DNA from 3 places in the Neobacillus sp. KR4-4 genome. Region 2 is predicted to be linked to each of the others. Evidence: predicted binding sites of a transcription regulator. Region 2 holds the regulator's gene; each other region holds the start of a gene.

Region 1 (10,010 bases), on a different contig from region 2:
CGCAGATCCATGTGGATTATGACAGCTTGAGCATTCAAAAGTAGCAGTAGATGTATTAGCTAATGCACCAGGAGCTGCTTTTACTTCTAAATCTGAATCAACATTATGCATAGAGGCATTCATTTCGTGAGAGTCAATTACACCTGCTTCACTAGCAACTTTAACGTTATAGAAGCCCATTGTACCATCATGACATGACATACACAGTTCTTTTTCGCCGCTCTTCATTAACAGCATTTCATCTTCCCCGTTGTGGGTACTGTGACAGTTCGCACAGGAATTAGTGTTGTTTTGGAAATTACCATGTGTTTTGTGTGTGTTGGTATTTCCAGCGTTATCAACGTCCCCAACATGAATCCCAGGAGCTGGGTTTGTTGAAGTGGGGGTGAATTCTGCTGCAGTTGCAAACGCACCAAACATGCTCACTAATACAAGCACTAAAAATGCAGACAAACTAAATTTCAACTTACTCATTCTAAAAAACCTCCCATAAATCTTCTGTCTCTTTCTCTCTTTTTTTCATAGGTTAATAATGATAAGTTTTTTCTTTTTTCTATATCACCCCCTTAAAAAGACTCATAATTTTGAGTTTCATAGTCATATAAAAAAGCATATATTATCAGAAAACAAACCATCTAGGAGGTAAAATAGGTAGTTTTCTGTCATGTTCGATTTACAAAACAAGGTAACAATTTTATATTGCTACCTTGTTTAAGTACGTTTCTATAAAAGAAATTTGTTGATCAGCACCTTATTTAATTTTTGCTTTACCTTTAAGAGCCCCAGTTCCATCAAGGTATTGCGGATCAACTTGTCCTTTTGCAATGTTAGATCCGTGGCAAGCAAAACATACAGCGTTGTTTGTAAATTTCTTTAATGAAGATCCTTTCACACTTACATCTTTCATATACGATTCTGCTTTTTCTTGAGACCAGCCTTTTCCGCCGTCTGCAACTGCCTTCGTATAATCTGCAACTTTATTTCCGACTGCATCCATCATAACGGTAGCATCGGTACCGTGTGCATAGTGACAAGCAGCACAACTTCTACCTTGGCTCGCGCTATTAGTTGTATGTGTGTAGGTGTCGTGAGTATGTGTTGCAGTGATTGGTGAACCTGTACTTGGTTTTCCAGGCATAGGATTAGAGCTGCTACCTACATTTCTCTTCGCAAAATAATCATCGTGACATGCTCCACAGAATTGAGAATAGTAGATTTTATCATTCACACCATTGTAACCAGCTAATCCCTTAGGGCCATTGGACTTTGTAATTTTCAGTCCGCCAGTACCTGTTAAAGCGTTAAGTTCCGCGTATTCTGGATCGTCTTGTAAATCAAGAGCAATCGTTTTTGTTCCTATTGGAGCAGATGTTTGTACACCATTAACTATAGATGTAGCAAATGCTTTACCTGCAACCGTTTCATTTAATAGTCTGTCATTTGCTGAACCGTGTGGGTTGTGACAGCTAGAACATTCTAACTCCGCAGTTGAATTATTTAGATATTTACCAGGAGCACTTCCGACTTTGATAGATGAATCAACATTATGCATGGATGAGCTTAAGTGTGAATCATCAAATGTACCTGCACCGCTTCCTTTCGTTACATCATAGAAGCCCATTGTGCCATCATGGCAAGACATACAAAGATCATATTCTCCTTCCTTCATTAACAACATTTCATCTTCCCCGTTGTGTGTACTGTGACAGTTTGCACAAGAGTTTGTGTTGTTTTGGAAGTTACCGTGTGTTTTGTGTGTACTTAGGTTACCATTGTTATCAATTTGACCAACATGGATTCCAGGTGCTGGGTTCGTTGGGGTTGGAGGAACTCCATCCTCTGCAAAGGCCACAGCACTGAATATGCCCAATAAAATAAGCATAACTACAGTTGATAAACCCAATCTAATCTTACTCATTTTTAAAACCTCCCAAATTTCTCTCTTTTTCTCTAATTTAATATAGAACTATAAAGGCTAAACTGAGATTTTCTTTTGTTTTCACCTCCTTTATCGAAAAGGGAATTAATAGAATACGGAGACCCTTTGATTTACTGTATCTGTTACAAATAAAGTATCTCGATCGTCAATATACAAACCATTCGGGAGATACAGCTTATCATTTTCGGTTCCCATTCCACCTAATTCAAATAAATGTTTTCCCTCTTTATCGAAGGCTGAGATATTGTGGGCAAGGTTGTTTACGACATATACATTTCCTTTTGAGTCCACAGCTACTCCTCTTGGATTTAGGAAAGTCGGATCCCCTTTGCCGTCTTCCGAACCGTTAATAATTTTGATAAACTTACCTTCTTTATCGAAAATTTGAACTCTATTATTCCCGGAATCTGTTACATATATTTGTTGATCACTATCAACTGCGACAGCATTTGGTGCGATGAATTTTCCTTCTTCCGCACCAGCTCCGCCTATTTCCATTACTTTCTTTCCATCTAAATTAAAAACAAATAATTTATTCGCCTTAATATCGGTGACATAAAGCTTACTATCGATTATTCGAAGTCCGCCCGGTGATTTAAGGACTTTCTTTTGATCATCAAAGTATTTAATGAACTTACCTTTTGAATTAAAAATAGAAATATTGCCATTGTACAAGTCTGCAACGTAAATGTTGCCATCTTTATCTCCAGCGATCCCATAAGGAAATTTAAATTCGCCTTTATTGGTTCCTTCTTTACCAAAATTGAATACAGAAGTACCAGACTGATCAAATACTTGTACCTGTTTGTTATTTGTATCACTCACATAAACGAATTCCCCAATTTTCACAACATCCATTGGTTTGTTAAGTGGTTTGTTAAACTCACCATATAATGAATTCGTGTACACAGGCGGTCCGCTCGGATCAACCTTTGCAACAATCGGTTTTAATGTCGACTCTAGATTTAAGAAATAGACTGCTGCAAAAAAGGCAACGGAAAGTGCGACAATGCTACTCATCAATATATAAACGGTTCTCTTTTTCAAAGTGGTCAGCTCCTTCTATTTGTTGTCTTTTCCCTTTGCAGCAATTCTCTCCAAGCCTTCGGACGCAGGTTTATAAAGAGGGTCATAGTTTAAAGCCTCTTTGAAAAATTTCTCTGCTTCTTTTTTGTTACCTTGATCTTCTTCCACTCTGCCAATTTCGGTAATGATATCTGTGTTGGTTGGCATTAACTTAAGGGCTTCTTTAAGTGATTTAGCAGCCTCGTCGTACATTTTTAAATTACGATATACCATACCTGATAACAAATGCGCTTTAAAATTACGTGGTCCTAATTCGACTGCTTTTTGTGCCTGCTTTAATGCATCGTTGTATCTTTCTTCATCAATATAGACAAGACCGAGATTGAAATAAGCTCCAAAGTATTTGCTGTCAAGGTCAGTTGCGACTTTCATCTGCTTAATCGCATTATCGTTATCACCTTTTAGAAAGTAGGTATAACCTAAATTGACTCGGTGCTCTGGATTATTCGGTTCAGAATCTACTAAAGTTTTATAGTAGTCTAGCTGCTCATCCATCCTTTCTTGACTTGCATTAGACCAGATATATTTGTCACTTATATAGTAGCCTCCACCCAAACTTACTAATAAAGTCGCGATTAGAAGCAATGCAGCCTGTAACTTTGTAAAATACTTTTTCTTCTCTTTCTTCCACTTCGTTCTTTCATTCTTTTCCGGTTCTGGATTGATCGGCAGCTCTCTAGCTTCCATTAGTATCCACCTCGAATTTCATTTGTTTTTTCGAAAAACCTCTGATAGACTTGTTCGAAATGTTAAGAACCCTATTAATCTCCAATCAAAGGTAGAGCTAAATCGTACACAACTACTTATGACACTTTTCACAGCTGACTTTTGCGTGGCAGGTATAGCATTTCGCCGATGGTTTAGACACTCCTTCTAACGAAATCGGATGGTTAACCTTCCAACTTGTCTTTTGACTATGTTTACTTGGATGACAGGAGGAGCAGGTAACTTGGTTTCCACCTGTTTCATTCGACCTTTTCACTTCATGGCATGCTTGACATGATTCTTGGTTTTTGTTAGCAGTTACACCATGGCTATCAAAGAAATTACTGTTATGGCTTGCTGGTCGTTTGCTATGGCAATCCTTACAAAAAGTATTCTCTTTGGCATAGTTATAATGATTCTTTTGTTTTACTTGATTATTATTAAGGAAACGATCAATAACTGATACATCTTCATAACCTTTTAGGGGTTCCTTTGACATATCACTATGACACTGATTACACTTCATTAGATTCTCTGCAGCTTGTTTCCCATGTGTTTTGGTTTTAAAATCCTCTGCTTTATGGCTTTTTGGAACCATCCCGGTTTTATGACACGCTGAACATTCAATGGTTACTTTACGTGCTTTATGACAATCAATACAGGTGTCCATATCCGGGCGGGTGAATTTTAAATCCGCCATCGCTGAGGTACCGGTTTTCGTGTCCCATTTTTCATAATCCGTTTGGAATGTCATTTTCCGGTCTGCGATTTTGCCGTGGGCCACACCGTTATGACATTGAATGCATTCAATATCTTTGTTTTGATGTTTATCATGGGGAATGATGATATCCCCAGATGCTGTGACTTCACGTTTAGATACATCATGACAGGACTCACACGCGCTATCGGGTATTTCCTTTGGCATTCTAATAGGAGCTGTGTAGGTTTGTGTCGCTTTTTTATACACCTGCATAAGTCCATTTGCTTTCGCCTTTGCATATTCTTCCGTACCTGTGCCTATGTGACACTTAACGCAATCCACTTCACTATGTGTGGACGCCTTCCACGTATAATACTCCGGCTTCATCTCATGGCATGAGGAGCAGAAACTCGAGCTCGAGGTAGTTTCTACTCCTATTAGTCCCAGTGAGAAAAAGACGACGATAAATAGCAGTGCTACTGTTAAATATTTATATACTTTGTAGCGAGTCCGTGGAGGGGAGGTCTGGTTCATGTGTTCTTCTTCCATTATTTTCCCTCCTCTTGAACATTTTCTTCTTATTTCTTATCATCTTTAAAGCCAGTTCTATGGCAGTATTGGCAGTAAACATCCGTTGGTGCTTTGGCATTGGTTGTGTCTGCTTTTGGTTTTTCACGATCATGACAAACGAAACATTCCTCTTTCATCTCTTTTGTTTTTGCTTTGTTAGCATGAGAAGTCAACCACTGATCGCTATCGCCGTGACTTCCAGGACGATCGGAGTGACAGGCACTACAGAATTTGTTCGTACGTGCTTGTTCTTTTGCAAGTGAAACGTTTGGTGTGTACTTCACCTTTTGATTTCCCATTTTAAGAAGGGAGACGATATCTTCTTTAGGAATTTCCCTTACCCATTTTGAATCTTGGTGACAATTCATACACTTATCTAGCTGTTGAATAGCAGTGCCGCCGTGATTATTGCCCCAATCTACATTTTTATGTGTTTTAGGAATTTCGGTTTGTTTGTGACAAGTTTCACATTCCATCGAAATCTTAACATCTTTCTTTTGCTTTCCGATTGCTTGTAAAATAATATCTTGTGTCTTTGCATTAGTTGCTGCTGCTACTGCTTCCGTTGTTTCGGCTTCTGAAGTTGCTTCTGTTGCAGTTTCTTTTGTTGCATCTTTATCGTTTTCTTCGAGCTTTTTCTCCACTTCTTCCGGATTAACCGGAACGTTATACGCTGGATCTTTCCAAGGCTTTTCGCCATTATTTACTTTGTCATGGCAGTCAATACAAGTACCCATGTTAGGTCTCAAGTATTTCTTTTCCATTAATTTTTCAGCACTTTCCTTTGTCCATTCGCCGCGAACTTCTTCAACGTTGATTCCTCGGGTTGCCATTTTCGCGTGGACTACACCGGCATGACAAGTAATACAAGGGATATCTTCTTCGATATGACCTTTGTGATTTACTTTTAAGTCTCCGGACGCTGTGACTAGGCGGTTTTTCGAGTGACATTGCAAGCAGTTTTCGTTTGAAACGGCTTCTTCTTCGGTTTGAACAATTTGCTCAGGTACACCAGTAACATGGTAGTATACTTCTTTCATCGACTTCATTTTGTGCGTAATCATGTTGGTGAAACCTGGCTTGATATGACACTGTACACAAGATATCTGATTATGAGCACTTGCAGTAAACGTTGAATATTCAGGTGCCATTTCATGACAGCTTGCACAGAATGTCGGTGAGTTGGTCATGGTTAGAACTCCATACCCTCCACCAAAAACAACGATACAACCCACAAGTGAAACAAACAGTAATTTCCACCTGTTAACTGGATTCTTCCAGTCAATCCCTCGAAACTTTTGCCATAATCTGCGAATCAGGCCCGTTTTTTTTCTATCTTCTCTACTTTCGGGATCTATATCTTTATTCTTTTTCCCCCAAATGGCCACTAGACTCACCCTTCCCATTTTGGATTCTATCTCTCTCTTTATTTTCCATAGTAACCTCTCTAAAGGTAGTATCTAACATTGTAAGAGTATATTCCAATGTACAATTTGTGAATAATTCCCCACACAAAACAAATGGGTATTTTCTACTAAAAACAACGCACAAATGTTGTTATTCCAGCAATATTTAATACTACGCAAATATTGTTTACTTTGCATACAACCGAATATTTATTCATTGTCCATACTTTTTATACAGTTTCCATTCTTTTTTTACTAGTTGAATCTCTAGTTGAGGTACATTCTCAAAATCACGTCATCAATCTGTCATATTTGACGAAAATTCGAACTTATCGAAGTAGTCCAAGCTGAAGTGTTTGACTTGGAAGGAAATATAATAGATGATTGTACGAATCTTGCTTCCCGCTATCATTGTTGTCACTGTATTGTGGAAATGGTAAGATATAAAAGGAAAATAGCGAATATTCTTGAATGGATTTTTTAAAATAGTGATTAGTCTCGATAAAAAGGAGCGTTCATCAGATATGGGGATTTTAGATAAAGTGTTTGATTTGAACAAGCGTGAGCTAAAGCGGCTAGACAAGCTTGCGGTGAAAATTGACGCACTGGCTGCGGAAACAGAAAGGTTGACCGATGACCAACTGCGCGAGAAAACGGAAGAGTTCAAATCTCGCTATCAAAACGGAGAATCATTAGATGATCTCTTGGTTGAAGCGTTTGCCGTTGTTCGTGAAGGTGCCAAGCGTGTCCTTGGTTTATATCCGTACCATGTTCAGTTAATGGGGGGGATTTCTCTTCATGAGGGGAACATTTCCGAGATGAAAACAGGGGAAGGTAAAACGTTAACTGCGACCATGCCAGTTTACTTGAACGCACTTTCTGGTCGAGGGGTTCACGTTGTTACTGTCAATGAATACTTAGCAAGCCGTGATGCTGCCGAAATGGGCGAATTATATCAATTCCTCGGTTTAACGGTTGGCTTAAATTTAAATAGTATGGATAAGGAAGAAAAACAAGCCGCATATGCCGCTGATATTACGTATGGTACGAATAACGAATTTGGTTTCGATTATTTGCGTGATAACATGGTCCTCTATAAGGAGCAAAAAGTACAGCGCCCACTTTTCTTCGGAGTCATTGACGAAGTTGACTCGATTTTAATTGATGAAGCGCGTACACCATTAATTATCTCAGGGTCGGCACAGAAATCGGCTGTCCTCTATATTCAAGCGAATGGCTTTGTTAAGATGCTTTCTAAAGAAACAGACTATACGTACGATGAAAAAACAAAAGGCGTTATGTTGACAGAGGAAGGAATTAGTAAAGCTGAAAAAGCTTTCGGCATTGATAACCTTTTCGACATGGCCCACGTCACCTTAAACCATCATATTAACCAAGCCTTAAAAGCAAATGTCAGCATGCATCTTGACGTTGACTATGTGGTCCAAGACGGCGAAATTGTCATCGTTGATCAGTTCACCGGCCGTTTAATGAAAGGGCGCCGATACAGCGAGGGCTTGCACCAGGCAATTGAGGCTAAAGAAGGGCTCGAAGTTCAAAACGAAAGCATGACCATGGCTACGATTACATTCCAAAACTACTTCCGGATGTATGAAAAATTAGCAGGGATGACCGGTACCGCAAAAACGGAAGAAGAAGAATTCCGTAACATTTATAACATGAATGTTATTGTTATTCCTACGAACCGACCAATTGCCCGTGATGACCGTCCTGATTTAATTTACTCTTCTATGAACGGTAAATTCCGTGCCGTTGTCGAGGATATTGCAGTGCGTCACCAGCTGGGACAGCCTGTACTTGTCGGGACGGTCGCGATTGAAACGTCTGAGCTCATCTCCAATTATTTAGTGAAAAAAGGGATTCGCCATAATGTGTTGAATGCGAAAAACCATGAACGTGAAGCGGAGATAATTGCTGAAGCTGGCCACAAAGGCGCTGTCACAATCGCAACGAACATGGCTGGTCGTGGTACGGACATTAAGCTCGGTGAAGGGGTATTAGAATTAGGAGGACTAGCCGTTATCGGAACGGAGCGACATGAAAGCCGACGGATCGATAATCAGCTGCGTGGACGTTCTGGCCGTCAAGGGGACCCGGGTATTACTCAGTTCTACTTATCCATGGAAGATGAACTGATGCGCCGCTTTGGATCAGATAATATGAAAGCAATGATGGAACGACTTGGCATGGATGATACACAGCCGATTCAGAGTAAGATGGTATCAAGAGCCGTTGAATCCGCGCAAAAACGTGTAGAGGGCAACAACTTTGATGCTCGTAAACAACTCTTGCAATATGATGATGTACTACGTCAGCAGCGTGAAATTATCTACAACCAGCGGGATGAAGTACTAGAGTCTGAAAATCTCCGTGATATCGTTCAAAAGATGATTTTAAACTCCATTGAGCGAAATGTTGATGCACATGCATCACGCCATGAGGATGAAGAAGAATGGAATCTCGAAGCCATCATCGATTTTGTGAATGCCTCTCTTCTCCATGAAGGTGACATCACAGTGGATGACTTGAAAGGAAAAGACCCGGAACAAATCCGTGATACGATTTTTGCAAAAGTGAAGGAACGTTATGATGAAAAAGAAGAGATTCTCTTACCTGAGCAAATGCGCGAATTTGAAAAGGTTATAACACTGCGTGCGGTTGATTCCAAGTGGATTGATCATATTGATGCAATGGATCAGCTTCGTCAAGGGATTCATTTACGAGCCTATGGGCAAATTGATCCGCTTCGAGAATATCAGCATGAAGGATTTGCGATGTTTGAAGCGATGGTTCAATCGATTGAGGATGAAGCGGCCATGTACATCATGAAGGCTGAGATCCGCAACAATCTTGAGCGCCAAGAGGTAGCAAAAGGGCAAGCAGTGAATCCAAAAGAAGACGGTGAAGCCGTTAAGAAAAAGCCAAAAGTAAAGCAAATTGATGTAGGCCGTAATGATCCATGTGTTTGTGGCAGCGGCAAGAAATACAAAAACTGCTGCGGGGCAGGAAAATAAGATTTTGTTTTGATGGGCCGGCGATTTATCGCTGGCTTTTTTGTTTTTGATTATAGGATTTGTAGATAAGTGGTGGAGATTTGTTGATATGTTCTGAAAATTGTGGATATCGTTCACAGAATTGTGAGTAAATTTCAATTGTCCTAGGTTATCCACATGGGGATAACTCTAGAAGGGACGTTTAACAAAAAACAAGTATGCATTTAGTATATATACATAAAAAAACGCCGCTCCGTGTAAGAGCAACGTTCTTCTTTAATCTATGTTTAATGTGCCTCGATTAAACCATAACGGCCGTCACGGCGCTTATAAACAACATTTGTACGATGTGTGTCTGCATTTGTGAACACATAGAAGCTATGGCCTAGCATGTTCATTTGCAGAATGGCTTCTTCACTGTCCATTGGTTTTAGGTCGAAGCGCTTTGTACGAACTAATTCTAATTCATCCTCATCTAAATCATGTACTTCCGTGTTTTCAGTTGTTGCAAATGTAATTGGAAAATCGCCCTTTTCGCGGAATTTGCGGTTTACCTTTGTCTTGTGCTTGCGAATTTGGCGTTCTAATTT
Region 2 (10,010 bases):
AATGGCGAGAAGGTCACACCCGTTCCCATACCGAACACGGAAGTTAAGTTTCTCAGCGCCGATGGTAGTTGGGACACGCGTCCCTGTGAGAGTAGGACGTTGCCAGGCTAAAATTACTTTAAAAACCATACATATTTATTTTCTTGTAGTGAGATAATATTATGGTGCAGTAATTTATATTTATCGTCGCGGGGTGGAGCACGTTCGAATATGCTACTTCGAATAATCTACAGCGCAACGATTGAGCCGCTGCTTGAATAAGCTTTCTGAAATCGGGGCGGTCATTAAACTAAGGTCATGTGAAAAACTTTATTTCTTTCTTATCGTCGCGGGGTGGAGCAGTCTGGTAGCTCGTCGGGCTCATAACCCGAAGGTCGCAGGTTCAAATCCTGTCCCCGCAATTAAGTTATTTTCAAGCATTGCTTGAAAGTACTCTGGTCCGGTAGTTCAGTTGGTTAGAATGCCTGCCTGTCACGCAGGAGGTCGCGGGTTCGAGTCCCGTCCGGACCGCCATTTATATTGTAAAATGAGTACGAAACAAAGTTTCGTCTTTTTTTATGCCTTTTTTTGCTCAATTGTAAAAAATCAGGTAAACTACATATGAAATAGGCACCTTAGGAGAAATCCTAAGGTTTTTTTGCAGATAAATAAGGTAAAATGAAGATATGTGCTACGATGTTAAAATAAAAAGGTGATCGAATGAAACAATATGAACGTATTACAACGGATTCTGAGGAGACTTCTCAGTTTGCCGAAAGATTGGCTGGACTCTTAAAACCGGGAGATGTCATTGCACTGGAAGGTGATTTAGGTGCAGGAAAAACAACTTTCACAAAGGGGTTGGCTAAAGGCTTAGAAATTAAGAAAACCGTTAATAGCCCGACATTTACCATTATTAAAGAATATAAAGGAAACCTGCCATTATATCATATGGATGTCTACCGGGTGGCAGATGCATTTGAAGACCTGGGGTTTGATGAGTACTTTGAAGGAGATGGAGTAACGGTAGTAGAATGGGCACATTTAATTGGGGAGCAGCTTCCCGAGGAAAGACTGACCATCTACTTGTATCGTGAAGAAGGGGATCAAAGAAGAATGGTTTTCGCCCCGAGAGGAAAAAGATATGAGCAATTATGTAAGGAGATTTTTTCATGACGATATTAGCGATTGATACTTCTAACTATGCCTTAGGAGTAGCGCTTATTGAAGAGAATCAAGTACTTGGAGAATATATAACCAATTTAAAAAAGAACCATTCTGTTCGGATTATGCCTGCTATTCAAACACTGATGAAGGATTGTGAGCGGGTGCCTGCAGATTTGACGAAGATTGTCGTAGCCAAGGGGCCAGGCTCTTATACAGGAGTTAGAATTGGGGTAACTATTGCTAAAACGTTAGCATGGACCCTAAACATTCCACTTGTCGGTATTTCCAGCCTTGAAATTCTAGCATCAGGTGTCAGCCGTTATTTTGATGGCTATGTTTCGCCTCTCTTTGATGCTAGAAGGGGACAAGTATATACGGGATTATACCAAAATCATGGCAGTGAATTCCTAACAGTTAAAGAGGATCGCTTGGTCATGTTAGCCGATTGGGCAGAGTCTCTAAAAGGAGCCGGTAAATCTATATTATTTATCGGAAATGATTTATTACTCCATCAAGCAACAATCGCTGACCATTTGGAATCACAGGCTGTTTTTGCAGCGATCACAGAACATAATCCTCGTCCATCAGAGCTTGCCCTTCTTGGCAAGGATAAACCTGGAGAGGACATACATTCTTTTGTCCCAAATTATATTCGCTTAGCTGAGGCTGAAGCGAAATGGTTAGAAGCGAAAGGAAAAATATGAAATGGATAGGAATAGAGAGTTATGGTAGATTCATTTGTTTTTCGTAATATGAGGGAAGAGGATATTGATCAGATCTTAGAAGTAGAGCATGCATCTTTTACGACCCCATGGAGTCGTGAAGCTTTCTATAATGAATTACACAATAATCGATTTGCTGTTTATATCGTTTTAGAAGAAAATAATAAAATTCTTGGATACTGCGGAGCGTGGATTGTCATTGACGAGGCCCATGTGACGAATGTAGCAATCTTGCCTGAATATAGGGGCCGGAAGCTGGGGGAAGCTATATTGCAAAAAATGATGTCAGTAGCCCGGGAGATGGGAGCAAAGACCATGACACTTGAAGTACGTGTGACCAATCATGTGGCACAGTCTCTTTATCGAAAGCTAGGCTTTCAAAATGGAGGAATCCGTAAAAATTATTATTCAGATAATCAGGAAGATGGTTTAGTGATGTGGGTAAATTTATGATAAAAGATCAATGGATTATGGGAATTGAAACAAGTTGTGATGAAACGGCTGTCGCAATCATTAAAAACGGCCGTGAGATTGTGGCAAATGTTGTGGCATCTCAAATTGAAAGTCATAAACGTTTTGGTGGTGTTGTGCCAGAGATTGCTTCCCGCCACCATGTTGAACAAATCACCATTGTTACCGAGGAAGCCTTAAAGCAAGCTAATATTTCGTTTGCTGAGATTGATGCGATTGCTGTCACAGAGGGCCCTGGGCTGGTCGGTGCCCTTTTAATTGGGGTAAATGCCGCGAAAGCATTAGCTTTTGCTGAGAACAAACCACTCGTTCCTGTTCACCATATTGCCGGCCATATTTATGCAAATCGGCTGGTAACCGAAATGAAATTCCCGCTCCTCGCTCTTGTCGTTTCTGGCGGGCATACAGAACTGGTGTATATGAAGGAACATGGCCATTTTGAAGTGATTGGGGAAACTAGAGATGATGCTGCAGGGGAAGCCTACGATAAGGTAGCCCGCACATTAAATATGCCGTACCCTGGAGGCCCTCATATTGACCGCCTGGCTCAGTCTGGAAATCCGACGATTAACTTACCTCGGGCATGGCTGGAGGAAGGCTCCTATGATTTTAGTTTTAGTGGTTTAAAATCCGCTGTTATTAATACGGTCCATAATGCGGAGCAACGAGGTGAGGTGATTGCCCCTGAAGACCTAGCTGCAAGTTTTCAAGAAAGCGTCATTGAAGTTTTAGTCACAAAAACAGAAAGAGCGGTCACAGAATACGGCGTAGAGCAAGTATTGGTAGCGGGCGGGGTTGCAGCGAATAAAGGACTTAGACAGGCGTTAGAGAAGGTTTTTTCCAAGAAACCTGGGATTGAATTAGTCATCCCGCCATTATCACTATGTACAGATAATGCAGCAATGATCGCTGCTGCTGGAAGTGTGATGTTTGAAAAGGGAATTCGAGCAAATTTGACGTTAAACGCCAATCCTGGATTAGATATTGAATTATATAATTAGAAACTCTTCTGGATAAGAAGAGTTTTTTTGTTGATAAGAATTTTTGAACTTCCATCAAAATAATCTTAAATGTGGATAAGTGGATTGTTTTCTGTGTATAATGTGGATAAGTAGGGTAATTATTGTGGATATTGTGGAAAACTAAAAAAATCATTGGGAATACTCTGTTTACAATGTGAATAAGCTTGTGGAAAAGTGAATAATTTTTTAAAAAAGTGTTTATATCGAATGTTGTCGATATATGTCTTATTATAAAGAAGGCTGTGTTAAACTTGTCTGTTGATTTCTGTTCCAGGCACAAGCGGTTCGCGGGCGTGCCGGGGAGCCTCCTCGTCGCTTTGCTCCTGCGGGGTCTCCCCTGCCCCGTACTCCCGCAGGAGTCTTCGTGCCTTCCACTCCAATCAACAGAGCCAAAATCAACATTAATCTTTTAACACAGCCAAAAAGAAAAAACCGAGCACTGCTCGGTTTTTACTCTGCCAATTCCGCCCATGCTTCCATTAGCTGCTCGAGTTCAGCCTTGGCTTTTTCATTTTTTATGTTGATTTCTAATACTCTTTCATGATTTTGAAAGATATCTGGATCACATAACTGCTGTTCGAATTCCTGAATTTGCTCTTCCAGTTCTTCAATTCTTTGTTCCACTTCTTCTAATTTCCGTTTTCGCTGACGTTCTTGTTTCTTGCTTTCCTTATCCTGTTGATAAGTATTTTTCTCAAATGCTTCCATTTGTGCAGACCCTTTTTGAATATCCGCCAGCGCCAGGGCAGCAAGCTCCTCCTGCTCCAATTTCTTCTCTACATAATAATCATAATCCCCTAAATACTCTGTACTGCCATGGCGGCTCAGTTCCAAGACCTTTGTGGCAATTCGGTTAATAAAATACCTGTCATGGGAGACAAAAAGAATTGTGCCAGGGTAATCGATTAATGCATTCTCAAGAACTTCCTTGCTATCTAAATCCAAATGGTTGGTGGGCTCATCTAAAATTAGAACATTGGCTTTTTCCAACATCAGCTTAGCTAAAGCAAGTCGAGCTTTCTCCCCACCGCTTAAAGTGGAGACAATTTTTAAGACATCATCACCGGAAAATAAGAAATTACCAAGAACCGTTCGAATCTCTTTTTCGTTTTTTAACGGGTAATCATCCCAGAGTTCATTCAAAACACGCTTATTGGAAGTTAATTCAGCCTGTTCCTGATCGTAATATCCGATGGAAAGGTTTGTTCCATAGAGAATGGTTCCGTCTAGGGCAGGAAGCTTTTTAATAATTGTTTTTAATAAGGTTGATTTACCAATTCCATTTGGGCCAACTAAGGCAATGCTTTCTCCTTTAAAGGCACGAAAAGAAATGGCTTCTGAGACCTTTTCGCCCTGATAACCGACAGCAAGGGAATCGACCGTTAACACGTCATTGCCGCTTTGTTTTTCAATTTCAAACGAGAAGTTTGCCGATTTTTCATCTCCTAAGGGGCGGTCCATCAGTTCCATCTTCTCTAACTTTTTGCGGCGGCTTTGGGCTCGTTTGGTCGTTGATGCACGTGCCAAATTCCGGTTGATAAAATCCTGAAGATCTGCCACCTCTTGCTGTTGCTTTTCAAAAAGCTTTAAATCACGCTCATAATTGGCCGCTTTTTGATCTAGGTAGGCACTATAGTTGCCTGTGAATCGTTGGATTTGCTTACGGGAGACTTCATATACCTGCGTAACCACCTTATCTAAAAAATAGCGGTCATGGGAAACAATCAAAATGGCCCCGTGATAACTTTGTAAATATTGCTCCAGCCAGGACAGGGTATCAATATCAAGATGGTTGGTCGGCTCGTCCAATATTAAGATATCGGGCTTAGTTAATAGCAGTTTACCAAGGGCAAGACGCGTTTTCTGTCCGCCGCTTAAACTTGATATCATCAAGGATTTATCAGGGAAATTTAACCCATGGAGTACAGAACGGAGCTCTGCCTCGTATTGATATCCACCCTGCTCCTTAAATTTCACTTGAAGATGGTCGTACTCTTTTAGGATTCTCTCGTATCTTCCAGTATCATCAAATACATTAGGATCGGCCATTTGCTCTTCAAGGGCCCGAAGTGACTTTTCCATTAAACGCAGCGGTTCAAATACAGTCAACATCTCGTCCCATATCGACAAAGTGGACTCTAAACCAGTATTTTGGGCTAAATAGCCAATCATTACTTCTTTTGGTTTGATGATTTCACCGCCATCATGTGACAAGTGGCCAGCAATAATCTTCAATAATGTTGATTTTCCTGCCCCGTTGCGACCAACTAGAGCCACACGGTCTCGAGTTTGTAATTCTAATTTAATATTCGATAAAATTAGGTCAGCACCATAATATTTTTGTAGTTGATTAACCTGTAACAAAATCATTCTTTTTCACCTCTATTACATAGGTTTAGTGTACCTTATTCCCCGTATATCGGCAATAAACTGAGGCGCAGATTAGGTGGATGAAGGTGTTAAATCGGCAAAAACCTTGAATTTCGTTCAAAGTTTCACAGACAGATAAGGAAAAATAGTGTATGATTTGAAGGGAGGATTATTTATATGGCAGAATTAACGCATTTTAATGAAGAAGGCCGAGCAAAAATGGTCGATGTCAGTGATAAGCCAGAAACAGCACGGACGGCACTTGCTCATTCCAGTATTACAGTTAGGAAAGAAATTTACGATAGAATTACGAATCACGCGATAAAAAAAGGTGATGTCTTAGCAGTGGCACAGGTAGCTGCGGTCATGGCAGCAAAGAAGACGTGGGATTTGATTCCGATGTGTCATCCGATCCCCTTAACGGGGGTTAATATATCTTTTTCCTGGGAGCAGGACACAGAAGAGAATTATCGCTTAAATATATCGGCAGCCGTTAAAACCAAGGGGAATACAGGTGTAGAAATGGAAGCGTTAACAGCTGCGTCAGCATGCGCTTTAACGGTTTATGATATGTGTAAAGCCGTTGATAAAGGTATGGTGATTGGCCCTACATATCTTGTCGAAAAAACAGGCGGTAAAAATGGTGATTTTAAGAGAAACGAAAAAGTTAAATGATTTTTAACTAAATTATCCATGGGGTGTGGGAGATTATGAGTAATGAAACAATGAAAATACCACAGGCGACAGCCAAACGGCTGCCCCTTTATTACCGATTTCTTAAAAACCTGCATTCTTCCGGTAAGCAAAGGGTTTCATCAGCCGAACTAAGTGAAGCCGTAAAGGTCGACTCAGCCACGATTCGCCGCGATTTTTCTTATTTCGGAGCATTAGGAAAAAAAGGTTATGGGTATAATGTCAATTATTTGATTTCCTTCTTTCGTAAAACCTTGGACCAGGATGAATTAACAAAGGTTGCTTTAATAGGGGTAGGGAATTTGGGCACGGCATTTTTAAACTATAATTTTTTAAAGAATAATAACACGAAAATAGAATGTGCCTTTGATGTGGATCCAGAAAAAATGGGAACGAAAATTCGCGAGGTCCCGGTTTATCATATGGATGAATTGGAGAAGGTTTTATCTGAGGGGGGTATATCCGTTGCGATATTAACGGTTCCAGCCCCAGTTGCACAGATGATTACTGATCGACTTGTGAGTGCAAATATAAAGGGAATATTAAACTTTACGCCAGCACGCTTAAATGTTCCCCCGCAAATTAGAGTCCATCATATTGACTTAGCAGTGGAACTGCAATCGCTTGTTTATTTTTTAAAGCATTATCCGACGGTGGAATTAGAGGAAGAAGAATAGTAATTTAGTTAAGAGCAGAGCTTTTCACAACATTTGTGGAGAGCTCTTTTGTATGCTTCATACCCTGCTTTTTTTAATTACATAATCTATCAAAATACTGAGGGCTGGACTAAGATGTAGGTAGTTTATTTGCAAGCGATTACTATCGGGATTATAGATCACACATTCCCTAGAGTGACATCTAGGGTTTTTGCAATTGGAGGGGATGAAGTTGGCGATCGTGCTGACTATGTTTGTACTTGGGGTATTATTAGGATTTGTCGGAGCAGGAGGTTCTGGCTTTATTATTGCCATTTTAACAGTGGTTTTTGGAGTTCCCATCCATGTCGCTTTAGGGACATCTTTAGCTGCCATGGTGTTTACTACCTTGTCAGGTGCGTACAGTCATTTTCGGCAAGGAAATATTTCGATTAAAACGGGTCTAATTGTCGGAGGATTTGGGTCGATTGCTTCCTATTTTGGTTCAAAGCTAGCTGGTTTGATTCCCATCCATTCCTTGCATTGGTTAACCGCAGGGATGTTGTTTCTATCCGCTTTGATCTTGGTCGTACGATTGTTTATTGTTCAAAAAATTAAGGCAAACTATAAAAAAGACGAACCAAGCAACCTTCTTCTTATTAAGAAAGCAGCGCTAGTCGGTTTGGTTACCGGGTTGATGTCTGGGACATTTGGGATTGGTGCTGCACCGTTCATTCAAATCGGACTGCTTTTAATCTTGGGACTTACGCTTAAACAATCGGTGGGTACAACCATGCTTGTTATTCTGCCCATCGCTTTAGCAGGGGGAGCTGGCTATTATTTTCAAGGATACTTGAACTTCCCATTGTTAATTGAAGTGGTGGCAGGAACCATGATTGGTTCTTATGTCGGGGCCAAGTTTACGGACTTTGCACCTCAGCCCGTTTTAAAAAGTGCGATGGTCCTGACCCCTATTTTAGCAGGAGCTATATTACTGATAAGTTAAAGAAAGCTTCTAATGCTGCAAAGTTCTGTCATAGCAAGCTTTGCAGCTTTTTTGCGTTTACTTTACTTACCTGAATGATTACATTGTCATCAAGGGGTGCATCAAGATGGTGCCTGACACCCGGTACAGCTGGAGGGAAATATGAGAAGGGGCAGATGGAGTTTAAAATCAGTGATTATTGTATTCGTTTGTGTAGTGGTTACTTTTTCGCTGTTGATAACGGATTTACTTATAAGTTCCAGAATTGCTTCAGAGACGGAAAAGAATCAGGCGGAGCAAGCAAGAAGTGTAGCTCGCATGGTTGCACATAGTCCGCTTGTGATTGAGGCGATGAGTGGGAAACGCGATGAAAAGGACATTCAAAGCTATGCAAATGAAATGAGGAAAGTTACAAATGTTTACTTTATTGTCGTGATGGATATGAATGCCATTCGAAAATCCCACCCCGACAGTAATAAAATAGGGTTGCCATTCAGGGGTGGAGATGAAGGACCTGTTTTAAAAGGAAGAGAGCATGCGTCAATATCAAAGGGATCGCTGGGACCTTCATTACGCTCTTTTACACCCATTAAGGACGAAAAAGGGAAACAAATCGGGGCAGTGGCCGTTGGGATTTCGCTGGATAATGTGGAAAAGGCCGTCAAAAAGAGCCGAACTGGGATCTATATTGGAACCCTGATCGGTCTATTAATCGGTGTTCTTGGGGCTGTTATTTTAGCTAGATATATCAAAAAAATCTTACTTGGGCTTGAGCCGTTTGCGATCGCAAAATTATTAGAAGAAAGAAGCGCTATGCTTCAATCCGTCAGAGAAGGAATTGTCGCGGTTGATCAAGAGTCAAAGATAACACTTGTCAACCGAGCTGCTTTAAAGATGTTTCACAAGGCAGGACTGCCGGATAATCCGATGGGGGTAAATATAGAAAGGTATTTGTCTACCACGCGCTTAAAAGATCTCTTACAAACGGGTAAAGCTGAATTGGATGAAGAACAGAATTTAAATGGAATGACCATTTTAACTAATCGAGTCCCTGTTATTGTTGGGAATAAGGTCGTAGGGGCCATTGCAACTTTTCGCGATAAAACAGAAATACAAGTACTCGCCGAAGAACTGACTGGAGTGAGAACTTACGCCGATGCACTTCGAGCCCAGGCACATGAATATATGAATAAGCTTCATGTTATTTTAGGGATGGTCCATACAGGGTATTATGAAAAAGTTGTTGAATACATCAATGAAACGGTTAATCATCGCAATAACGAAATTGGCTTTGTGACCAAAAAAATAAAGGACCCTGTATTAGCAGGCTTTTTAATTGGAAAGTTAAGTTATGCAAGGGAATCGGGGACAGAGTTATCAGTTTTGTGTGAACAACCAATTCCTCAACCCGAGGATTCTGATATAACACATGAACTGATTACGATTTTAGGTAATTTAATTGATAATGCGATTATGGCTGTGAGCGGTTGTCCACTCAAAAAAGTAACAGTTTCCCTTGATTATGCAGATGATATTTTAACAATTGAAGTAAAAGATACCGGAAAAGGGATGAGTGAAGAAATACAAAACCAAATTTTCAACAAAGGATTCTCCACAAAAGGCGAAAATAGAGGATTAGGATTGTATCTCGTTTCGCAGGCGGTTAAAAAGTTGGACGGGGATTTAATTCTATCATCAAAACCTGAAAAAGGGACCGTTTTCGCCGTGTATATACCATATGATGGGGAGGGGGACAGAAATGATCCGAGTGATGATCGTTGATGACGATCCAATGGTGGCTGAATTCAATAAACGCTATCTTGAGCAGGTCCCTGGATTTAAATTGATGGCAATGGCTGCATCTGTAGATGAGGCGATTATGAAATTGGAAAAGCTAGAAATCGATCTGATCTTGCTTGATATATTTATGCCGGGGAAACTAGGTTTAGAGCTGTTAACCTACCTC
Region 3 (10,010 bases), on a different contig from region 2:
TATCCAATTTTAGATCTTGAAGAGATGGCAGGGCATCGCGGTTCGATATTCGGAACAATTGGCCAGGGGGATGGTCATAATCAAAAAACATTTGACTCCTTACTATTCAAAGGGCTTACCGAAATAAAGGGTGCTGAATTCTTTCTCGTGGAAGCAGAAAGCAAAAGAATCGGAAAAGCAGTCCAAACCGAGGAACTAATGGATAAAAAGATGAGAGGTATTAATATCAACCTAAATACCTCGATTGAACAAAGGGTAGCACATCTTGTGGCGGAATATGTACATCCTTATCAGAATGAGCCATGGTATTTTGATAAGATTTCTGATGGGATTGAAAAAGTGTTAAGACGTATTAAAGCGATTGACATCAGAAATTCACTTATCCAAGCGTTATCTGATCGAAATTATCCGGATATGATTCGCAATTTACTTGAACACTATTATGATCCAAGGTATGACCATGCGAAACAAGAGTATGAAGGGGAATTCATTGAGATTTTTGCTGATAATCCAGTGGAGGCAGCGGAAAAGATTGCAGGAGTACTTAAAGAATTATCCTTTTATCCTAACGCGTTTACAAGTAATGAGGTGAAAATGAAAAACCGCTGAATCCTTTCAGCGGTTTTTTCGTGTTACCGATTTTTAAATGGTTTTAGGCCGCGGCGTTTGATTTCATCTTTTAAAATCTTAATCCATTCTTTTTCCTTGTCAGACTTTAATGCATCCCGATACGAAACAACTAATTGCTCATTACTCATAATTTTCATACTTATGAATGCCTCCTCAAGAAAATGGATTGAATATTCAGTTTTTATAATTGTAATGGTTTTTTGACCATTTGAGAACCCAAAATTAATAAAATTTTTAAATAGTTCACAATTTCTTAATGCATTGATTTTGTTGCGCACCACCAGCCATTTTGATTATACTAGGAGTGGGACAAAGAACGAAAGGAAGGGTGCAGCAATGATTCATCTATCATGGCGTGATCGTGAAACTATCAAAAAAATAAAATGCGTTCATACGGATGCCAAAAAATATCTTGTCAATAATGCTTTAACGGCTGGGAAAGTCTATGATGTAAAAAATGAGACTGAAGAATTTTATTACATTGTTGATAATACAGGAAAAGTAGGCGGCTTTAACAAGGAATATTTTCAAGATGCATAAAAGGAGGACTGTGGAGCAAAGCCCGCAGTCTTTTCTTATGAAAAAGGGGGAGAATGATTAATGACTAAATTATGGAGCGATCTATTTTCGTTACAAGGGGAAACGGTAAAATTAATTCCTGTCAGTATGGATCATTTAGACGGTTTGTGGGAAGCAGCGGAACCAGATGAAATCTGGACGTATATGGCGACAAAAATTCGCTCAAAAGAGGATATGGAACGAATGATAGACGCTGCCATAAAGGCACGTGAACATGGAACAGATTATACCTTTACGGTTGTAGACAACAATGAACATATCATTGGGAGCACACGATTCTTAGATATACTCCCAAACCATAATAGTGCGGAAATTGGCTCGACGTGGTATCACCCGAATGTATGGCGGACCAAAGTAAATACTGAATGTAAATTTCTTTTATTAAGACATGCATTTGATGTTTGGAACCTTACTCGTGTTCAATTAAAAACGGACTCTCGAAATATAAGATCCCAAAAGGCGATTGCAAGAATCGGTGCCGTGAGAGAAGGAGTATTACGGAAAGATCGGATTATATCAGATGGATATGTAAGGGATACAGTATTTTTTAGTATCCTTCATGATGAATGGGCTGAGATAAGCACCCAATTAAAAGGCAGGTTGCAAAGGTAAGAAAACTGTCAAATTAATGGCAAATAACTACCCAAAAAAAGAAGCATCCAAGGACGCTTCTTTTTCAATCTGACTATTTTTGTTTGACTTGAACTTTTGGTGTCTTATTGGTTTGATAAAGACTTTTACTAATCATTGTTTGAATAATCAGGAACGTACCACCGACTACCCAATAAAGAGGAAGGGCTGCGGGTGCGTTAAATGAAAACATAACAATCATTAATGGGGAGAGTAAACCCATATATTTCATTTGGTCTGCCTGGGCGGAAGGCATATTTGACTGAGAAACTTTAAACTGGAAGTAGTAAATAACCCCGGCAATAATCGTAATAATGATGTCAGGATTTCCTAGGCTGAACCATAAAAACTCATGAGTTTTTATCTCTTCTGAACCACGAATCGCATAATAGAAACCAGTTAGAATAGGCATTTGGATTAGCAATGGAAGACAGCCCATATTTAATGGATTAACCCCATGTTTTTTATAAAGTCCCATCATTTCTGCTTGAAGTTCCTGCTTTTTCTTTGGATCCTTTTCGGTTTTCATTTTAGTCTGAATGACATCCATTTCAGGCTTTAACACATCCATTTTTTCCTTCATCGCCATTTGATTTTTATACTGCCTTAACATAAGCGGCATTAGGGCAAGCCTTATAATCAGAGTAACAAGAATTATGGACAAACCATAATTTCCATTAAAAAGTTCCGCTAAATAATGTATAAAATTTGAAAAAGGTTCGACAAAGTAAGTATGGAAAAATCCACTATTGTTGTTTCCACTTTTTGGTTGGGACGAACATGCAGATAATAATAAAGTCGTTAAAGCTAACATTGTTACAAAAATAATAGAAGATCGTTTGTTTTTCATATTTCCTCCTAGAATGGTTTATTAATTTTTATGGACAAAAAAGGGAGGAAACAGGTTCTTCAGAATCATCCTGTGAATATTCTTTTCTACGAAAATATATAACAATTCTTTTCAGAATAAAGCTGCCATTTAAACAACTTTTCTTAAGATAAAGTACCAATGGGTGAATAATATTTGTCCTTGCTGGATCAGATAAGGAACCAACAAAAGAATATTCCACACTCCATGCCCATAATAACTTTAAAGCAATTCCTAAAAAAATACTTACATAAAGAGCGTTAAGGGCATTTATATCTGAACTGTCGATAAGCAATTGAAACAAATATTATCACCTCACTTAAATGTCAATGATATGAGTATATAGGAGATAAGGTAAAGAATCAATTTAATACTTGCCAAAATGCCAGATTATGAAGATATTTACTTATTGGCCAATAGGATAAGTATTAAAGTTTCCAAATTATGCACAGTATCTAAAAACACTGATTCAAACCGAATCAGTGTTTTTGGATTGGTGCATTCCAGTGTGCAGTTATTTTTTTATTGGCAAACTCCACATTTTCCTCTGTGGGCGGCTCAATAGAATGGAGTTGATATTCATGTCCGAGTGCTTCCCACTTATAAACACCGAGTTTGTGGTAGGGAAGAATTTCAATCTTTTGGACGTTATTAAGTGTCCCAATAAATTCACCAAGTTTTGTTAAATCATCAGGATCATCTGTTATCGTTGGAACGAGCACGTGGCGAACCCAGATAGGAACATGATGATTGGATAAGAATGTTGCAAATTCAAGAATATGATCATTAGCCATTCCCGTTAATTGAATATGTTTTTTCCGGTTAATATGTTTCAGATCCAATAGGATTAAATCAGTATACTGGAGCAATTCCTCTAATTGGTCAACAAAAAGCTTTGAATGAGAGAAGCAGCCACCGGAAGAGTCAATGGTCGTATGAATCCCTTTCTTTTTACATTCCTTAAATAATTCTGTTAAGAAAGGGATTTGCAGCAAGGGTTCACCACCGCTCACTGTAATTCCACCACCAGAAGACTGAATAAAAGGCAGATAGGACATAAGATCATCCATGATATCGGAAACAGTCATTTCTTTGCCGCTGCCAATTTCCCACGTATCAGCATTATGGCAAAACTGGCACCGCAATAGGCAGCCTTGTGTAAAAATAACATAGCGGATACCTGGTCCGTCGACTGTACCTAATGTTTCAATTGAATGAATATTTCCGTTCATGATGATGATCCCCCTTGGTTTACCAGGGACCCCCGATTAAAGGGCCCCTGTTGGTTTGTTTGATTATAGAGACTCGTGGAATGTTCGATTAATAACGTCTAACTGTTGTTCTTTTGTTAATTTAATGAAGTTAACTGCATATCCAGAAACACGGATTGTTAATTGTGGGTAAAGCTCTGGGTGTTCCATTGCATCAATTAATGTTTCGCGATTAAAGACGTTAACGTTTAAGTGATGACCTGATTTAATAGCATATCCATCTAGGATTGAGACAAGGTTACGGGTTTGGCTTTCTTCCTCTTTACCTAATGCTTTAGGCACGATTGAGAAGGTATTTGAAATTCCATCCATCGCATAGTTGTATGGAAGCTTCGCAACTGAAGATAGTGAAGCTAGTGTTCCTTTTGTGTCACGGCCGTGCATCGGGTTAGCACCTGGTGCAAATGGTTCTCCCATACGACGTCCATCAGGTGTATTACCGGTTTTCTTTCCGTAGACTACGTTAGATGTAATCGTTAAGATAGATAGTGTGTGAACAGAATCACGGTAAGTTTGGTGCTTACGAAGCTTTTTCATAAAGGTTTTAAGCACTTCCACAGCAATCGCATCGACTCGGTCATCGTTGTTTCCGTATTTAGGGAAGTCCCCAGTTGTTTCGAAATCAACCGCAAGACCATTTTCATCACGGATTACCTTGACTTCACCGTATTTAATCGCACTTAGTGAATCAGCGACAACGGAAAGACCAGCGATACCTGTTGCCATCGTACGAAGAATCTTAGTGTCGTGTAAGGCCATTTCAATTCTTTCATAGCTGTATTTATCATGCATATAGTGAATGACATTTAAGGTGTTGATATAAAGACCAGCAAGCCATTCCATCACAAGATCGAATTTTTGCATGACTTCTTCATAGTTTAATACTTCGGATGTAATTGGCTGATATTGTGGTCCCACTTGTATTTTTAATTTTTCATCTACGCCGCCGTTAATAGCGTATAGGAGTGCTTTTGCAAGGTTAGCACGGGCACCAAAGAACTGCATTTGCTTACCAATTTCCATTGCTGAAACACAGCAAGCAATTCCATAGTCATCCCCATATTCTGGGCGCATAATATCGTCGTTTTCATATTGAATCGAGCTAGTTTTGATGGACATTTTCGCACAATATTTCTTAAAGTTTTCGGGTAACTGTGGTGACCATAAAACTGTTAAGTTTGGTTCTGGTGCAGCACCTAAGTTGTCTAATGTATGCAGGAAGCGGAATGAGTTTTTCGTTACTAGGGAACGACCATCATTTGCCATACCGCCGATTGATTCTGTTACCCATGTAGGGTCTCCACTGAATAATTCATTATAATCTGGTGTGCGGGCAAATTTTACAAGACGAAGCTTCATAATAAAGTGGTCGACTATTTCTTGTACTTCTTCTTCGGTTACTGTTCCGTTTTTCAAATCTCTTTCTACGTAAATATCTAGGAATGTTGACACGCGGCCAAGGCTCATCGCGGCACCGTTTTGTTCCTTAATCGCTGCTAAGTATCCAAAGTACACAAATTGGAATGCTTCAGCCGTATTTTTAGCTGGTTGACTAATATCAAATCCATAGCTGCTTGCCATTTCCTTTAGTTCTTTTAAAGCACGAATTTGTTCAGCAAGTTCTTCACGAAGGCGCATATTATCTTCAGTCATTACTTTGCTAGTGTTCTTTTGGTCCTTTTGCTTTTCTTGGATTAAGAAATCAACACCGTAGAGAGCAACGCGGCGATAATCCCCAATAATGCGGCCGCGGCCATAAGCATCAGGAAGACCGGTAATAATTGCAGCTTTACGAGCAAGCATCATTTCATCTGTGTAGGCATCGAAAACACCTTGATTGTGAGTTTTACGGAACTCAGTAAAGATTTTTTCAATTTCAGGGTTTAATTGGTACCCATAAGCTTCACAAGCTGCTTTCGCCATACGGATCCCACCAAATGGCTGCATGGAACGATTAAACGGTTTATCGGTTTGTACACCAACAATTTTTTCAAGGTCTTCGTTAAGGTAACCAGGTCCATGGGAAGTTATTGTAGATACGGTTTCAGTGTCCATATCCAATACGCCGCCCTTTTCGCGCTCTTGTTTGGTTAATTCCATTACCTGTGCCCAAAGTTTAGTGGTAGCTTCTGTAGGACCTGCTAAAAATGAATCATCTCCTTCGAAAGGAGAAAAATTATTAAGGATAAAATCGCGAACGTTAACTTCTTTTGACCAAGCACCTTTTGTAAATCCAGTCCATTGTTCCATTAGTAATCACCTCATATTTTTTATAAAACAATATAACAGTTTGGTTGTTTCTTCTATAAATTGAGTATAACAGGTTTTTTGTGAAAAAAGGCACGTATATTAGTAACAATTGTTAACGTTTTGTGAAGTCTTATTTAAAGGGGATAATTAGTAATGTCTTCAGATTGTTAATATAGTTTTATAGAATCAATTTTCAAACTGTACTATAATTATCTTCGTGAATTTCAAAACTGTTATATATGAAGAAATTTATAAAAACAAGGTGTTAACATTAAAAAAGATTGAAACAGCAGTTCTTTTATCATGAAAAAAAACAGGAGAAGAATCCCCTGTTTTTAATCCACTACTATATAAGCAATCATTGGACCATTATGTGAGCGATCGGAATGGACTTCACAAATTAACCGATACGTACCTTCTTTTTCAAATTGTAAGGGAACAATTGTTTCTTCGCCCTTTTTGACGGTCCCTTTTATTTTAGTTCCTTCTATATAAAAGGGGTGCTCTTCACCGTTGATTCCGCTAATAAATAACCTTACTTTTTCACCTTTCTCTAAAAATACTGTCCCGGGATCCCAGCGATAAGCCTCCATTTCTTTTCCATTTTTCATTTTCGTACTGAATTCTGCAGTAACCATGTGAATTTCACGGATATCTTTCGATTGCTGATTAAAAACAGTTATATCCCCGGCTTTTAACATGAACCAGGCTGACAGGGAGAAAAGTACAACCCCTATTGCAACAAAGAATAGAAGTGTTTCCTTTTTAAAGACTAAAAATTTCATTTCGTACCCCCTCATAAATTTGTCCTACTTTATACTTATGCTAAGTGGGGGAGAAAACTTGTCTATTATTTTGTGAGATTTGAGTTGTTTTGGTTACCACTTATACCTTCAAACATGGTTGAACATAAATAAAAATGTCTAGAATAAGAAGTAACACCCTATAGAGTGAGATAATTTTTCTTTGTTTTTCTATTAGAAAAGTTTATAGTAAAAACAGGAAATGTGTTTCTATGTAAATTAGATGTTGCTAATTAATTCGCAAATAATTAGGTGGTTAGCTTGTTGGGGATTAGAAAAGAAAGAATATTAAAGGCGCTAAAATTTATTTTTCCATTGTTACTGTTAATCTTTGCAATTGTCGAAATCAAAAAATTTACTCAAAACATAAATATGGACTTACTTAAGGAAGAACTAAGTCAACTTGATATGGGGCGCCTTCTATTTATATTATTTATCACCTTTATAGCTGTCTTACCCATGTTGCTTTACGATGTGGTTCTAGTACGAATATTAAAATTAAAAGTTCCAATCAGAGATTTATTAGAGCAATCATTTATTGCTAATTCGTTTTCAAATTTAATTGGCTTTGGTGGAATAATCGGGGCAATGTTACGGACATATTTCTTTCATAAGCACGAACCGGACAAGCGCAAACTTTTAGGGGTTATTGCATCCGTATCATTATTTTATTTAACTGGTATTTCGGTGCTCTCATGGATTGTCACAAACAATTTTCGTAACTTTCCGTTGTTTGTTGACACAAAATGGCTCTATTTTGCAGTGGTGGGAGTTGGTTTATATTTACCACTATTTTTATTTATACATATCTTAAAATCAAGAAAAGGAAGTCCATCTCTAGTTAGTGCCAATAGTACCTTGAAGCTAATTATGATATCCATTATCGAATGGTTTGCAGTATTTTTAGCCATTTGGATTTTATGCCGGACTCTAGGAATTTCTATCTCTGCAGCAAATCTTTTTCCTGTTTATATTGTAGCTGCATGTGCCGGTATTATTAGTATGATCCCCGGCGGCTTAGGTTCTTTTGATTTGGTATTTATTTGGGGGATGCAAGATTTACATTTCTCTGAAGAAAAGGTACTTGTATTATTATTATTTTATCGGGTTGGCTATTACTTTCTCCCATTTTTTATTAGCCTAGTTTTCTTTATTAAGCTTTATTGGAAAAAATGGAATCAAACTTGGAATGATCTTCCTAAAGCCGTGGTACAAAGATTAAGTCATGTCATTTTAACCATGCTGGTTTTCCTTTCTGGTCTAATCCTGCTCTTATCAGCTAGTGTGCCTGGAATTATGTCCCGGTTAAAGGTTGCACAAGAACTTTTATCCTTTCCAATTATTAATGTTTCGCACCAATTATCTGTTGCCGCTGGATTTTTACTATTAGGTTTATCTCGGGGAATTGAGTATAGTGTTAAGCGAGCGTACGAACTAACGATGTTCGCTTTAATACTGGCCGCATTGTTCTCTATCTTTAAAGGAATTGATTATGAAGAAGCGATCTTTTTAATTATTGTCGCTTTGTTGCTCCGGATGTCAAAAGGTCAATTTTATCGAGAGAGTTATGTGTTAACTTGGGGAAAAACGATTTTTGATATAATGATTATTCTTGTAATTACATCAATGTATCTCGTAATTGGTTATCTGAATTTACCGATTTCTAAAATAGAAATACCACCCAAACTTTTACCCTATGTAATAGTTGATTATCACGATTTATTTATGAGTGCGGCAATTGGGCTTGTTATCGCACTATTCATTCTTATGTTTGGATATTTAATCAGTTTGCCGAAAAGTTGGATTTTAGAGCGATCTGTAAACCGTGAAAAAGATATTGTTGACCATTTATCGAAGTATCAAGGTAAGGTGTTATCGCATTTAATCTTTTTACATGATAAATTTATATTTTGGAACAGTCAAAAGAATGTATTAATTTCCTTTCAGCGATTTGCAGATAAGCTGGTCATTCTTGGAGATCCCATAGGGGAAAAAGACGAAATATCAAATGCAATAGAGGAGTTTCAGGAAATTGCTGATTTACATGGCTATACGCCTGTTTTTTATCAAGTTAGTGATGATATGCTTCCTTATCTGCATGGGCATGGTTTTGCTTTTTTTAAGTTAGGTGAAGAGGCATTTGTAGATTTGAAATACTTTTCTTTATCAGGATCCAAAATGAAAGGGTTGCGTGCATTACGAAATAAATTTGTTCGTGCTGATTATTCATACGAGATTATAACCCCTCCACATTCAATAGACCTTTTAGAAGAATTAAGAGAGATATCTAATGAATGGCTGCAAGGAAGAGAGGAAAAAGGTTTTTCACTAGGTTTCTTTTCTGAGGATTATTTAAATAAGGCACCAATTGCGATTGTAAGAAATGAACAAAAGCAGATTCTTGGTTTTATGAGCATTATGCATGTATATGATGATTATCAAACGATTTCTGTTGATTTAATGAGGTTTAAACCAGAAGCCGCATCAGGTGCAATTGATTTTCTTTTTTTGTGTTTATTTGATTGGGCAAAAGAACAAGGGTATGCTCGTTTCAATATGGGCATGGCACCATTGGCAAATGTAGGACTCTCAAGATTCTCATTTTTAAGCGAAAAAATTGCTGCGCAAATTTTCCTGCATGGCCATTTTTTTTACCACTTCCAAGGTCTGCGTAAATTTAAAGAAAAATATACAAACATTTGGGAACCCAAATACTTGGCATACCGGAGAAAATCATCATTACCGATGATCATGGCGCAAATTACTATGCTTATATCAAAAAAAAGAAACTAGTCCAATTTTCGGTTGGTGTGATACCAGCCGATTTTTCTATTTCTGTAATTGACTTCCCAATAGATATCCTAATTTAATCTATTATTTTGCAATACAATCTGTTAAGATTTAATAGGAAATAATGTAAAAGTTGGGTGTTATTTAATGAAAAAATTTGTATCCGTTATCTTTGTAATCCTACTTGTT

The links. The regulator Rex, encoded in region 2, represses fermentation and respiration genes when NADH is low (regulators of the CRP and FNR family bind a similar motif). The targets are predictions, from matches to a motif close to TTGTGAAATATTTCACAA.
Region 1: a site for Rex is predicted at 6,494-6,511, ahead of ACE198_RS08900 (cytochrome c3 family protein). Genes of this name have one in related genera too.
Region 3: a site for Rex is predicted at 6,307-6,324, ahead of pflB (formate C-acetyltransferase). Genes of this name have one in related genera too.

Annotation. Positions count from the first base shown of each region.
Region 1 is NZ_JBHHJU010000006.1:154,489-164,498, forward strand. Features, by position in the region: gene ACE198_RS08875 (cytochrome c3 family protein) at 1-474, opposite strand, end outside; gene ACE198_RS08880 (cytochrome c3 family protein) at 752-1,918, opposite strand; gene ACE198_RS08885 (6-bladed beta-propeller) at 2,024-2,986, opposite strand; gene ACE198_RS08890 (tetratricopeptide repeat protein) at 3,002-3,712, opposite strand; gene ACE198_RS08895 (NapC/NirT family cytochrome c) at 3,825-4,979, opposite strand; gene ACE198_RS08900 (cytochrome c3 family protein) at 5,009-6,406, opposite strand; gene secA (preprotein translocase subunit SecA) at 6,931-9,441, shown strand; gene hpf (ribosome hibernation-promoting factor, HPF/YfiA family) at 9,708-10,010, opposite strand, start outside.
Region 2 is NZ_JBHHJU010000040.1:33,936-43,945, reverse strand. Features, by position in the region: rRNA gene rrf (5S ribosomal RNA) at 1-108, shown strand, start outside; tRNA gene ACE198_RS26110 (tRNA-Met) at 328-401, shown strand; tRNA gene ACE198_RS26105 (tRNA-Asp) at 437-513, shown strand; gene tsaE (tRNA (adenosine(37)-N6)-threonylcarbamoyltransferase complex ATPase subunit type 1 TsaE) at 700-1,155, shown strand; gene tsaB (tRNA (adenosine(37)-N6)-threonylcarbamoyltransferase complex dimerization subunit type 1 TsaB) at 1,152-1,850, shown strand; gene rimI (ribosomal protein S18-alanine N-acetyltransferase) at 1,872-2,321, shown strand; gene tsaD (tRNA (adenosine(37)-N6)-threonylcarbamoyltransferase complex transferase subunit TsaD) at 2,318-3,340, shown strand; gene ACE198_RS26080 (hypothetical protein) at 3,590-3,763, opposite strand; gene ACE198_RS26075 (ABC transporter ATP-binding protein) at 3,812-5,731, opposite strand; gene moaC (cyclic pyranopterin monophosphate synthase MoaC) at 5,909-6,406, shown strand; gene ACE198_RS26065 (redox-sensing transcriptional repressor Rex) at 6,442-7,101, shown strand; gene ACE198_RS26060 (sulfite exporter TauE/SafE family protein) at 7,313-8,065, shown strand; gene dcuS (DcuS/MalK family sensor histidine kinase) at 8,207-9,826, shown strand; gene ACE198_RS26050 (response regulator) at 9,804-10,010, shown strand, end outside.
Region 3 is NZ_JBHHJU010000004.1:106,747-116,756, reverse strand. Features, by position in the region: gene mnmH (tRNA 2-selenouridine(34) synthase MnmH) at 1-609, shown strand, start outside; gene sda (sporulation histidine kinase inhibitor Sda) at 633-767, opposite strand; gene ACE198_RS05655 (DUF6501 family protein) at 967-1,170, shown strand; gene ACE198_RS05650 (GNAT family N-acetyltransferase) at 1,231-1,821, shown strand; gene yidC (membrane protein insertase YidC) at 1,895-2,689, opposite strand; gene ACE198_RS05640 (hypothetical protein) at 2,718-3,011, opposite strand; gene pflA (pyruvate formate-lyase-activating protein) at 3,187-3,939, opposite strand; gene pflB (formate C-acetyltransferase) at 4,003-6,228, opposite strand; gene ACE198_RS05625 (cupredoxin domain-containing protein) at 6,564-7,013, opposite strand; gene mprF (bifunctional lysylphosphatidylglycerol flippase/synthetase MprF) at 7,296-9,824, shown strand; gene ACE198_RS05615 (D-alanyl-D-alanine carboxypeptidase family protein) at 9,969-10,010, shown strand, end outside.